3 regions of the Pseudomonas sp. NPDC086251 genome follow, and region 3 is predicted to be linked to each of the others. Evidence: predicted binding sites of a transcription regulator. Region 3 holds the regulator's gene; each other region holds the start of a gene.
The links. The regulator sigma-54, encoded in region 3, starts transcription at its own class of promoters, with help from an activator protein. The targets are predictions, from matches to a motif close to ANTGGCATNNANNTTGCTNT.

Region 1 (4,131 bases), on a different contig from region 3:
CGGTCGGTTTTGTCAAAAATGAATCCAAGTTTTTGATAATAGGAAATGGCACCCGGGTCGGGTTCTTGTACCTCGATCTCATCGCAGCCCAGCATCCGAGCGTAAAATTCCGTCGTCCGCAGTGCAATTGGAGCGATCCAGCCTCGCAAAGCGTGGGTGTTTCTTGTATGTCCCTGTAAAAGCACAATTTTTATGCAGATAGTGCTTTCACGCGGAGTCGCATAGCACAAACCACAGAGCTCTTGTTCATACCAGATGGCCAGATCTAGTCCCCTCGCATCCTTTCGCTTCCAGTCCGGGATGCATTCCCATGGGTACGGGATCACTTCTTCCCAAAGATGACAGGAGTTGATTGCAGCCACAGTGATCGGATCGAGCCTGAGTGCTGAGACGTTGATACCTGCGGCATGAATGTCAGGATCATAGGACATGGCCTCGCAAGTGAGATTTCGAGCATCAGACTTAAATATTTGATTGCGGAGTTCTGTGCCTTTTCCTTTTCTTCTCATCTTTTTTGCACTGTTGAGATCGAGGCGAAGAAGGTAACGGACGCGGGTGTGGTCACGTAATCAGGCGTAGGAGCTGGCTACTGTAGGACCGTACTTAAATGAATGAAGGACGTTGTAAGCGCAACGAGATTGTGTCGGGTGAAGACTTGGGGGATTAGATAACCATCATCGCTATTCATTGATACAGCTCCTCTTGCTTAAGGGCTGCCGGCCATTGTCGCCAAACAATTGGGTGGCAGTTGTACGCGAGTTGGCGAACCGGAGCAAAAGGAACCCGGCAGACCCGAAGGTCTCCCACGCACAACCGCCATGACTCAATAGGGCGGGAATAAAGCTCCGCCATCGGACGGCGGTGTGATCTTTGTAGGACGATGCCGAGATGGTGGCGGGCTGTAGATGAATGACCGTTCCCACGCTCTGCGTGGGAATGCATCTCGTGACGCTCTGCGTCACATCTGTCGCGGAACGCGGAGCGTCCCTGGCGGTAACGATCAGTTACTCGGCGTCAGCAGGTGGATTGAGCTTCGCTTCCAGCTCCGCCACTTTCGCCTCAAGACTCTCCAGCCGAGCCCGGGTGCGTGCGAGCACGACCATCTGGCTATCGAACTCTTCCCGGCTCACCAGATCCAGTTTGCTGAAGCCGCTTTGCAGCAAAGCCTTGAACTGGCTTTCGATTTCGCTTTTCGGCAGTGGGGTGTCACCGCTGAAGAGGCGGGAGGCGGTGCCGGTCAGGGCGTCGAGGAAGTCTTTGGGCGCGAGCATGGGAAATGTCCTGTCAACAATGGCGGGCAGTGTATCACGCAGTGTCTATAGTCAATCCCGAGCGCAGGCCGTGCACGCTTTTCGCGCATGCGGACGGACGGCATCGCACTGTTGTTGTGCGTAACACGGCAGGCGTGGCGACGAAGTGGTTGGCATCTGCGGTCAAAGGCTTGAAAACAAAGTGTTTTGTGGAGATGGCAAGCTTTCTGCTTAGTCGGTAGTGACCCATGCACTGATGCAGTCGCTGTGACGAATGCAGTGCGCCAAGCGGAACGGGGGATGCGTTTCGTGCGGAGTGGTTAGCAGGCGTCGGACGGGCAAGTAAGGCCGACGATGCGTTACAAAGCCAGGCACTGCGCTTAGACTTGAGTCGGGTTTGTTTTCCTGGGGCAAGTCCACCAATTCGGGAGAGAGTTTTCATGAAGCTAGTCACTGCCATCATCAAGCCGTTCAAACTGGACGACGTGCGCGAGTCGCTGTCCGAGATCGGCGTGCAGGGCATTACCGTTACTGAAGTCAAAGGCTTCGGGCGGCAGAAGGGTCACACCGAGCTGTATCGCGGCGCGGAATACGTGGTCGATTTCCTGCCCAAGGTGAAGATCGATGTCGCCATTGACGACAAGGATCTTGATCGGGTTATCGAGGCGATAACCAAGGCTGCCAACACCGGCAAGATCGGTGACGGCAAGATCTTCGTGGTCAATCTGGAACAGGCGATTCGCATCCGTACCGGCGAAACCGATACCGACGCAATCTAAGCCGCCACAAACCCAACGCCCCAGGAGAAAACAATATGACTCTGCGTAAATTCGCAGGGCTAGGAGCCCTGTTGTCCCTCGTAATGCCCAGCCTGGCTATGGCGGCAGACGAAGTGGCGGCCCCAGTCCTCAACTCCGGCGACACCGCCTGGATGATGACCTCGACAGCCCTCGTGCTGTTCATGACCATTCCCGGCCTCGCGCTGTTCTACGGCGGCATGGTTCGCTCCAAAAATATTCTTTCCGTGATGATGCAGTGCTTCGCCATTACCGGTCTGATCAGCATCCTGTGGGTCATTTATGGCTACAGCATCGCGTTCGACACCACCGGCATGGAGCAGGGCGTCGTCAACTTCAACTCCTTCTTCGGCGGCATGGGCAAGGCATTCCTCGCCGGTGTCACGCCATCGAGCCTGACCGGGCCCGCGGCACTGTTTCCTGAGGCGGTGTTCATCACCTTCCAGATGACCTTTGCCATCATTACCCCAGCGCTGATCGTCGGTGCCTTCGCCGAGCGGATGAAGTTTTCCGCGATGCTGATCTTCATGGGCGTCTGGTTCACCCTGGTGTATGCACCGATTGCGCACATGGTCTGGTCCGGCAACGGCGGCCTGATGTGGGACTGGGGCGTGCTGGACTTCGCCGGCGGCACCGTGGTGCACATCAACGCGGGTGTGGCCGGTCTGATTGCCTGCCTGGTACTGGGCAAGCGCAAAGGTTTCCCGACCACCCCGATGGCGCCGCACAACCTCGGTTACACCCTGATGGGCGCCGCGATGTTGTGGGTGGGCTGGTTCGGCTTCAACGCCGGTTCCGCCGCTGCCGCCAACGGCACGGCCGGTATGGCGATGCTGGTTACCCAGATCGCAACCGCCGCTGCTGCACTGGGCTGGATGTTCGCCGAGTGGATGACTCACGGCAAGCCAAGTGCACTGGGTATCGCTTCGGGTGTTGTGGCCGGCCTGGTTGCCATTACGCCAGCCGCTGGCACCGTGGGCCCGATGGGCGCCCTGGTGATCGGCCTGGCAGCGGGCGTGGTGTGCTTCTTCTGCGCCACCACGCTGAAACGCAAACTCGGCTATGACGACTCCCTGGACGCCTTCGGCGTACACGGTATCGGGGGTATCCTCGGCGCGATCCTCACCGGTGTGTTCGCAGCACCGTCCCTGGGTGGCTTCGGCACCGTCACCGACATCGCCGCACAAGTCTGGATTCAGTGCAAAGGCGTGGGCTTCACGGTGATCTACACCGCGATCGTCACCTTCATCATTCTCAAGGTCCTGGACGCCGTCATGGGGCTGCGTATCACGGAAGAAGAAGAGGCTGTCGGCATCGATCTGGCACTTCACAACGAACGCGGCTACAACTTGTAAGCACGCGCATAAAAAACTTGCCCGGCTTGCCGGGCATTTTTTTGTCTGGCGTTTGTCAGTGTAGGAACTGCTGAAAGGTTTTTTCGTACACGTTTAGTGGCGTTTACGACGGGCGATTTTCTGCGGCCAATCGCTTACATGATTGAAGGAATATTAGGGCCTTTGTTTTTTCCCAGAGCGCGCTAGAATGCGCCCCGAACGTGCGGAGAACTGTATGTGGCAACAGACTCTGATTACCCTTCGGGCGAGGCCCCGGGGCTTTCATCTGGTAACGGACGAGTTACTCGCCGCCCTGCCTGAACTCAAGGCATGTCGGGTCGGTCTGTTGCATTTGTGGCTGCAGCATACCTCGGCGTCGTTGACCATCAACGAGAACGCCGATCCGGCGGTACGTCGCGACTTCGAACGATTTTTCAATCGTCTGATCCCACAAGGAACAGACGGCTATGAGCATAACGACGAAGGCCTGGACGACCTCCCGGCGCACTTCAAGGCCAGCGTACTTGGCTGTCAGCTCAGTTTGCCGATTTCGGCAGGCCGACTGGCGTTGGGGACCTGGCAAGGCGTTTATCTGGGCGAGCACCGTGATCAAGGCGGTGCCCGTAAAGTCCTCGCCACCTTGCACGGTGAAGGGGCATAAGCCGCTGGTTACCAGCGGTTGTAGAATTTTTTCCGGCGGCCTTCGACAGACGGCGAAGCTGGGCTATAACTAATCTGCTTTTCGCAAGT
Region 2 (4,131 bases), on a different contig from region 3:
GTCGGGAAAATGTCGGTTCTGTGTTCATAAGAGTTAAAAAGCAAGCGCCGTGCCGTTTAGTGATGAATGCGCGTCGCAACACACTTAAGCGTTGGTGTAGGAGTCTGTGCATGGCTGGTGTAATGGATGCGGTGAACCAGCGCACGCAACTGGTTGGGCAGAATCGCCTTGAGCTGTTGTTGTTCCGTCTCGACGGCCAGCAGCTTTACGGGATCAACGTGTTCAAGGTTCGGGAGGTGCTGCAATGCCCCAAACTCACGCTGATGCCAAAATCCAGTCCTGTCGTGTGCGGTGTGGCGAATATCCGGGGGGCGACCATTCCGATTCTTGATCTGGCGATGGCGACCGGCTCCGGCGCCTTGAAGGACAAGAACAATCCCTTCGTGATCATCACGGAGTACAACACCAAGACCCAGGGTTTCCTGGTCCGCTCGGTGGAGCGCATCGTCAACATGAACTGGGAGGAGATCCATCCGCCACCCAAGGGCACGGGACGCGATCATTACCTGACGGCTGTGACTCGGGTCGACAATCAGCTAGTCGAAATCATCGACGTCGAAAAAGTCCTGGCGGAAGTGGCGCCGACACCGGAAGCGATTTCCGTTGGCGTGGTGGATGTCGAAACCCAGCACAAGGCGCTGTCCTTGCGCGTGCTGACGGTCGACGATTCGTCGGTGGCACGCAAGCAGGTCACGCGTTGCCTGCAGACGGTCGGTGTCGAAGTGGTGGCGTTGAACGACGGTCGGCAAGCGCTGGAATACCTGCGCAAACTGGTCGACGAGGGCAAGAAGCCGGAAGAAGAGTTCCTGATGATGATTTCCGACATCGAGATGCCGGAAATGGACGGGTACACCCTCACGGCCGAAATCCGCGCCGACCCGCGCATGCAAAAGCTTCATATCATCCTGCATACTTCGTTGTCGGGCGTATTCAATCAGGCGATGGTCAAGAAAGTCGGTGCCGATGACTTCCTGGCCAAGTTCCGTCCTGATGACCTGGCATCCCGGGTAGTCGACCGGATCAAAGCAGCAGACATCAGCTAGGGGCCTTTTGCCCCTGGCGGTCAACACGATTTAAGAGGCGGTATCTTTGTCTACGGGTAATTTGGATTTCGAACAGTTCCGGGTCTTCCTGGAAAAAGCCTGTGGCATTTTGCTCGGTGAAAACAAGCAATACCTGGTCTCGAGCCGTCTCAACAAACTGATGGAACAGCAGGGCATCAAGTCCCTGGGTGAGCTGGTGCAGCGTATCCAGACCCAGCCGCGCAGCGGTTTGCGCGAGATGGTGGTGGATGCCATGACCACTAACGAAACCCTGTGGTTTCGTGACACCTATCCGTTTGAAGTCTTGAAGAACAAGGTGCTGCCCGAAGCGATCAAGGCGGCTCCCGGCCAGCGCCTGCGGATCTGGTCGGCGGCGTGCTCGTCGGGTCAGGAACCGTATTCGCTGTCGATGTCGATCGACGAGTTCGAGCGGGTCAACATGGGCCAGTTGAAGATGGGTGTGCAGATCGTTGCCACAGATCTGTCCGGCACCATGCTGAACAACTGCAAGACCGGCGAGTACGACAGCCTGGCCATCGGCCGCGGTCTTTCGCCCGAGCGCCTGCAACGTTACTTCGACCCGAAAGGGCCGGGACGCTGGGCGATCAAGGCGCCGATCAAGAGCCGGGTGGAGTTTCGCTCGTTCAACCTGCTGGACAGCTACGCGAGCCTCGGCAAGTTCGATATCGTGTTCTGCCGCAACGTGTTGATCTACTTCTCCGCCGAGGTGAAGAAAGACATCCTGTTGCGCATCCACGGCACGCTGAAGCGCGGCGGTTATCTGTTCCTCGGTGCCTCCGAGGCGCTGAACGGATTGCCGGACCATTACCAGATGGTCCAGTGCAGCCCGGGGATCATTTACCAGGCGAAGTGAATCGTTGGCGGCAACAAAAAAACGGGAGTCCTCAGGGGCTCCCGTTTTTTGTTGCCTGATGATTTCCCCCAAACACCGCAACCCCTGTAGGAGCGAGGCTTGCCCGCGAAAGCGGTGTGTCAGACAACATCATCTTGACTGCCCCGACGCTTTCGCGGGCAAGCCTCGCTCCTACAGGGAAAGGTGTTGTTCATTGGAAAGCGGCAGAAAAGCGGCAGCCAGCGGAAATCGGTTGCCGCTTTTCTGGCATTGCCGCTTTACCACTGCCCGCAAAGCCCCGGTTTACGGGCTTTTTTGAATTGGCACGACGCTTGCTATGTCTCTGTTACGAAAAATCAGGTCACCCGAAGGTTTCCCGACATGAGCATCAGCTTCGATAAAGCGCTCGGTATCCACGAACAAGCCCTGGGCTTCCGCGCCCAGCGTGCCGAAGTCCTGGCCAACAACATCGCCAACGCCGACACCCCGAACTACAAGGCTCGGGACCTGGACTTCTCGAAAGTGCTCGCCGAGCAGAGCGAGAAAACCAAAAACGGCACGTTCGCCTTGAACATGACCAACAGCCGTCATATCGAAGCGCAAGGCCTGGGCAATGGCGACGAGTCGCTGCTGTACCGCACGCCGATGCAACCGTCGATTGACCAGAACACCGTGGACGCCCAGCTGGAACAGTCGAACTACGCGGAAAACGCGGTCAACTTCCAGGCCAGCTTCACCCTGCTCAACAGCAAATTCAAAGGGCTGGTGTCAGCCCTGCGTGGAGAGTAAGTCATGTCCCTGTCCAGCGTTTTCAACATTGCCGGTAGCGGCATGAGTGCCCAGACCACTCGCTTGAACACCGTTGCTTCGAACATCGCCAACGCCGAGACCGTTTCGTCGAGCATCGACCAGACCTACCGTGCGCGTCACCCGGTGTTCGCCACCATGTTCCAGGGCGGCCAGAGCGGCGGCAGCGATTCGTTGTTCCAAAACCAGGACGCCGCCGGTCAAGGCGTGCAAGTGCTGGGCGTGGTCGAAGACCAGAGCAACCTCGAAGCGCGCTACGAGCCGAACCATCCGGCTGCCGACGCCAAGGGCTACGTCTACTACCCGAACGTCAACGTGGTGGAAGAAATGGCCGACATGATTTCCGCCAGCCGTTCGTTCCAGACCAACGCCGAAATGATGAACACCGCCAAAACCATGATGCAAAAGGTCCTGACCCTCGGTCAGTGATAAGGGGCGACTCAGATGAGTGTTACCGATACGACCGGTGGTTTGAGCCTCAAGGATATCCTGGCCAACTCCTCGATCAAGACCAACACCAATAACGATAGCCTCGCATCGGCCGCCGGCAGTGCCAGCGGCAAAAAGGCCCTGGGCAAAGACGCGTTCCTGCAATTGCTGGTGACGCAGCTGAAAAACCAGAACCCGCTGGAGCCGCAGGACAACGGCGCGTTCGTCGCGCAGTTGGCGCAGTTCAGCAGCCTGGAAGGCATCACCACGCTCAACGAGACCGTGTCCGGGATTGCCGGCAACTACAACTCGTCCCAGGCGTTGCAGGCTTCGTCACTGGTCGGCCGTTCGGTCATCGCGCCGGGCGACAAGGCGGTGGTCGACACAACGAAGGGTTTGACCGGTTCGGTGGCGATACCGCAGTCGGTGGCGTCAGCCACCCTGACGATTTCCGACAAGGACGGCAAAACGGTCCGCACGATCAAGCTGGAAGACCAGAAAGCCGGTAATTCGAGCTTCACCTGGGACGGTAAGGACGATGCCGGCAACGTTGTCGCATCGGGTACTTACACGTTTGGGGCAACGACCACGATCGATGGTCAGGGCGCAGCGCTGGTCACCAATCTGCCGGCGACCGTCAACAGCGTGACCATCAGCCAGACCGGCGGTGAGTTGATGCTCAACCTGGCCGGGCTGGGCAGCGTCGCCCTGTCCAAAGTTCAAACCATTGGTATATAGAGCCGACTAACACGGCACAAAGGAGTGGAATATGTCTTTCAATATCGGCCTTAGCGGTCTCTATGCAGCCAACAAACAACTGGACGTGACCGGCAACAACATCGCCAACGTGGCGACCACCGGTTTCAAATCGTCCCGTGCAGAATTCGAAGACGTGTACTCGGCGACCAAGTTGGGTTCGGGCAGCAAGACCACCGGCAGTGGCGTGCGCCTGGCCAACGTTTCCCAGCAGTTTACCCAGGGTGACATCAACAACACCGG
Region 3 (4,131 bases):
CCTTTCGCCTTCGGTGCTCAAGTGGATCTTGGTGCCCTTGCCCGCCGCCAGCATCATCATGGCCATGATGCTTTTACCGTCGACCGTGGTTTCCGGCGTGCGTCCTACCCTGATCGTGCAATCCTTGAACTCACCGGCGACACCGACGAATTTTGCAGACGCGCGGGCGTGCAGGCCCAGCTTGTTGATGATTTCGATTTCCAGAGCAGGCATCGCGATGTGAATCCTTTAGCTGAGGTCGCGGTGGCGGACCTGGACGTTCTTCAGGGTTTTTTGCAGGGTCTGACCCAGACGTTCGGTCAGGTAGACGGAGCGGTGATGCCCCCCGGTGCAGCCAATGGCAATGGTGACATAAGCACGGTTGCTGGCGGCAAAGCGGGGCAGCCATTTGAGCAGGTACGTGGAGATGTCCTGGAACATCTCTTCCACGTCTGGCTGTGCGGCCAGGTATTCCGCCACCGGCTGGTCGAGCCCGGACTGCGCGCGCAGCTCCGGCTTCCAGTACGGGTTCGGCAGGCAGCGCACGTCGAACACCAGGTCGGCGTCCACCGGCATGCCACGCTTGAAACCGAAAGACTCCACCAGGAACGCAGTACCGGGTTCCGGCTGGTTCAACAGGCGCAGCTTGATGGTGTCGCGCAGCTGGTACAGGTTCAGGTTGGTGGTGTTGACTTTGAGATCAGCGAGGTCGGCAATCGGGCCGAGCAAGCTGGTTTCATCGTTGATCGCCTCGGCCAGCGAGCGATTGGCGCTGCTCAGCGGGTGGCGACGACGGGTTTCCGAAAAGCGTTTGAGCAGGGTTTCTTCGTCGGCATCCAGGTACAGGACATCGCACTGGATATGCCGGCTGCGGACTTCTTCGAGCAGTTCCGGAAAGCGCGACAGGTGACTTGGCAAGTTGCGCGCGTCAATCGACACGGCAACCAGCGGTTGTGCCAGCTCGGTGTGAATCAACGCGCGTTCGGCCAGCTCCGGCAGCAAGCCGGCGGGCAAGTTGTCGATGCAGTAGTAGCCGTTGTCCTCGAGGACATCGAGCGCGGTACTTTTACCTGAGCCGGAACGGCCACTGACGATGATCAAACGCATGATTACTGACCGTTTTGCTCGTCCAGGACAACCTGATACAAGGCTTCATTGCTCGGGGCGCTGCGCAGTTTTTCGCGCACTTCCTTGCGATCGAGCATGCTGGCGATCTGGCGCAATAGCTCCAGGTGCGCATCGGTGGCGGCTTCCGGGACCAGCAGAACGAACAGCAGGTCAACCGGGGCGCCGTCGATGGCGTCGAAATCAATAGGGGCGTCTAGGTGCATCAAGGCGCTGATGGGTGCGGAGCAACCCTTCAGACGGCAGTGGGGGATGGCGATGCCGTTACCAAAACCGGTAGAACCGAGTTTTTCACGGGCGACCAGACTCTCGAAGACATCCTGCATGGCCAGATCCGGCACTTCGCGATGGATTAGGTTGGCAATTTGCTCGAGGGCTTTCTTTTTACTGCCGCCCGGCACGTTCACGAGGGAACGGCCGGGGGTCAGGATGCTTTCAAGTCGGATCATGAGTTGGGAGTGTTAACGACCGGTCGCACCCTGGAGGAGGCTCTGGGTCTTTTCCTTATGCTTTTTGAGTTGTTTATCCAGCTTGTCGGTCAATGCGTCGATCGCTGCGTACATATCGGTATGTTCCGCGTTAGCGACCACTTCATTGCCGGGAATATGCAGCGTGGCTTCGATTTTCTGCTTGAGCTTTTCGACCGTCATCGTCACTTGAACGTTGGTGATCTTGTCGAAATGCCGTTCCAATCGTTCGAGTTTTTCGCCGATGTAGGTGCGAAGAGGTTCGGTCACTTCCAGTTGGTGTCCACTGATGTTGACTTGCATACAGCTTCTCCTTCGTTGCCAGTGCATAAAGCGGCAGGCAGAAATGCCTGCCACTGGAACGCTGTGGCGTGGCTCTACATCAACCGCTTGCGTTCGCTCGAAGGCGCGATTCCTAAGGACTCGCGGTACTTGGCGACGGTGCGGCGAGCCACCTGAATGCCTTGTGCCTCCAGTAAACCAGCGATCTTGCTGTCACTCAACGGCTTTTTCTGATTTTCCGCAGCAACCAGTTTTTTGATGATCGCGCGAATCGCCGTGGACGAGCATTCGCCGCCCTCGGAGGTGCTGACGTGGCTGGAGAAAAAGTATTTCAGTTCATAAATACCCCGTGGGGTATGCATGAATTTTTGCGTGGTGACCCGCGAAATCGTCGACTCGTGCATGCCGACCGCTTCGGCGATGTCATGCAGTACCAGCGGTTTCATGGCTTCGTCGCCGTATTCCAGGAAGCCGCGCTGATGCTCGACGATCTGGGTGGCTACTTTCATCAGGGTTTCGTTGCGGCTTTGCAGGCTCTTGATGAACCAGCGGGCCTCTTGCAGCTGATTGCGCATGAAGGTGTTGTCGGCGCTGGTGTCGGCGCGGCGCACGAAACCGGCGTACTGCGCGTTGACCCGAAGGCGTGGCACCGATTCCTGATTGAGCTCCACCAGCCAGCGCTCGTTGTCCTTGCGCACGATCACGTCGGGTACCACGTATTCGGCTTCACTGGACTCGATTTGCGAACCCGGGCGCGGGTTGAGGCTCTGCACCAGTTCGATGACCTGGCGCAGTTCATCTTCCTTGAGCTTCATGCGCCGCATCAATTGGCTGTAGTCGCGGCTGCCGAGCAGGTCAATGTAATCGCTGACCAGACGCTTGGCCTCGGCCAGCCATGGGGTCTTGGCGGGCAACTGGCGCAATTGCAGGAGCAGGCATTCACCCAGGTTACGGGCGCCGATGCCGGCGGGTTCGAATTGCTGGATGCGGTGCAGGACGGCTTCGATTTCGTCCAGTTCGATGTCCAGTTCCGGATCGAAGGCTTCGAGGATTTCCTCGAGGGTTTCGTCCAGGTAGCCCTGATTGTTGATGCAGTCGATCAAGGTCACGGCGATCAGACGATCGGTGTCGGACATCGGTGCCAGGTTCAGTTGCCACAGCAGGTGGCTTTGCAGGCTTTCACCGGCCGAGGTGCGGGTGGTGAAATCCCACTCGTCGTCATCGTTGCTCGGCAGGCTGCTGGCGCTGGTCTGGTAGACGTCTTCCCAGGCGGTATCGACCGGCAGTTCGTTGGGAATGCGCTCGTTCCAGTCGCCTTCCTCGAGGTTATCCACCGTCGGGGCGGTTTCCTGGTAGGACGGTTCCGAAACATCGGCGTTGGGTAGCTGTTCGGCTTTGTCGGCCAAGGGGTCGGCGTTATCGAAGTCGTCGCCTTCTTCCTGGCGTTCGAGCATCGGATTGGACTCCAGGGCCTCCTGGATTTCCTGTTGCAGGTCCAGGGTCGACAATTGGAGCAGGCGGATGGCCTGTTGCAGCTGCGGTGTCATCGTCAGCTGCTGGCCCATTCTCAAGACTAGCGATGGTTTCATGGCAGGGGCTTAACACCTTATTCGCCGGCGCACATGCGCCATCCACTACAGAGCGCCGGAGCGCCAAACATAAGCAAATTATATGCCCGAAACTGCAGCGTTTGCCTAGAGCGCCGTAACAATAAAAAGCTGCAAAGTTTTATTGACACAATGAACCGACTGGCTCTGGAAAATCTTTGAAGCGTCGCGTTTGCCTAGAGCGCCGTAACAATAAAAAATTGTTGATTTTTTATCGAGACAAGCGCTCGGCCGACTAGCCAGGCACCTTGGCGCTTACAGGCGGAACTCATGGCCCAGGTACACTTCCTTGACCAGGTCGTTGGCCAGGATGGTGGCAGAGTCACCTTCGGCGATCAGCTGGCCATCGTTGACGATGTAGGCGGTTTCGCAGATATCCAGGGTTTCACGGACGTTGTGGTCGGTGATCAGCACGCCAATGCCCTTGGCCTTGAGGTGATGGATGATCTGCTTGATGTCGCCCACCGAAATCGGGTCCACGCCGGCGAAGGGTTCGTCGAGGAGGATGAATTTCGGGTTGGTGGCCAGTGCGCGGGCGATTTCCACGCGGCGGCGTTCGCCACCGGACAGGCTCATGCCGAGGTTGTCGCGGATGTGGCTGATGTGGAATTCCTGCAGCAGGCTTTCCAGCTCCTTGCGACGACCGGCCTTGTCGAGTTCTTTGCGGGTCT

Region 1: glnK (P-II family nitrogen regulator) is a predicted target of sigma-54. The motif match lies at 1,465-1,484, and genes of this name have one in related genera.
Region 2: flgB (flagellar basal body rod protein FlgB) is a predicted target of sigma-54. The motif match lies at 2,216-2,235, and genes of this name have one in related genera.

What each region holds. Positions count from the first base shown of each region.
Region 1 is NZ_JBIVBY010000007.1:101,062-105,192, forward strand. It holds gene ACIPL2_RS10850 (N-acetyltransferase) at 1-431, opposite strand, end outside; gene ACIPL2_RS10855 (accessory factor UbiK family protein) at 1,005-1,271, opposite strand; gene glnK (P-II family nitrogen regulator) at 1,691-2,029, shown strand; gene ACIPL2_RS10865 (ammonium transporter) at 2,065-3,402, shown strand; gene ACIPL2_RS10870 (secondary thiamine-phosphate synthase enzyme YjbQ) at 3,617-4,042, shown strand.
Region 2 is NZ_JBIVBY010000033.1:1,763-5,893, reverse strand. It holds gene flgA (flagellar basal body P-ring formation chaperone FlgA) at 1-28, opposite strand, end outside; gene ACIPL2_RS28500 (chemotaxis protein CheV) at 111-1,043, shown strand; gene cheR (protein-glutamate O-methyltransferase CheR) at 1,090-1,917, shown strand; gene flgB (flagellar basal body rod protein FlgB) at 2,278-2,685, shown strand; gene flgC (flagellar basal body rod protein FlgC) at 2,689-3,132, shown strand; gene flgD (flagellar hook assembly protein FlgD) at 3,148-3,870, shown strand; gene flgE (flagellar hook protein FlgE) at 3,902-4,131, shown strand, end outside.
Region 3 is NZ_JBIVBY010000008.1:17,467-21,597, forward strand. It holds gene ACIPL2_RS11560 (HPr family phosphocarrier protein) at 1-213, opposite strand, end outside; gene rapZ (RNase adapter RapZ) at 229-1,086, opposite strand; gene ptsN (PTS IIA-like nitrogen regulatory protein PtsN) at 1,089-1,553, opposite strand; gene hpf (ribosome hibernation-promoting factor, HPF/YfiA family) at 1,566-1,874, opposite strand; gene ACIPL2_RS11580 (RNA polymerase factor sigma-54) at 1,949-3,442, opposite strand; gene lptB (LPS export ABC transporter ATP-binding protein) at 3,716-4,131, opposite strand, start outside.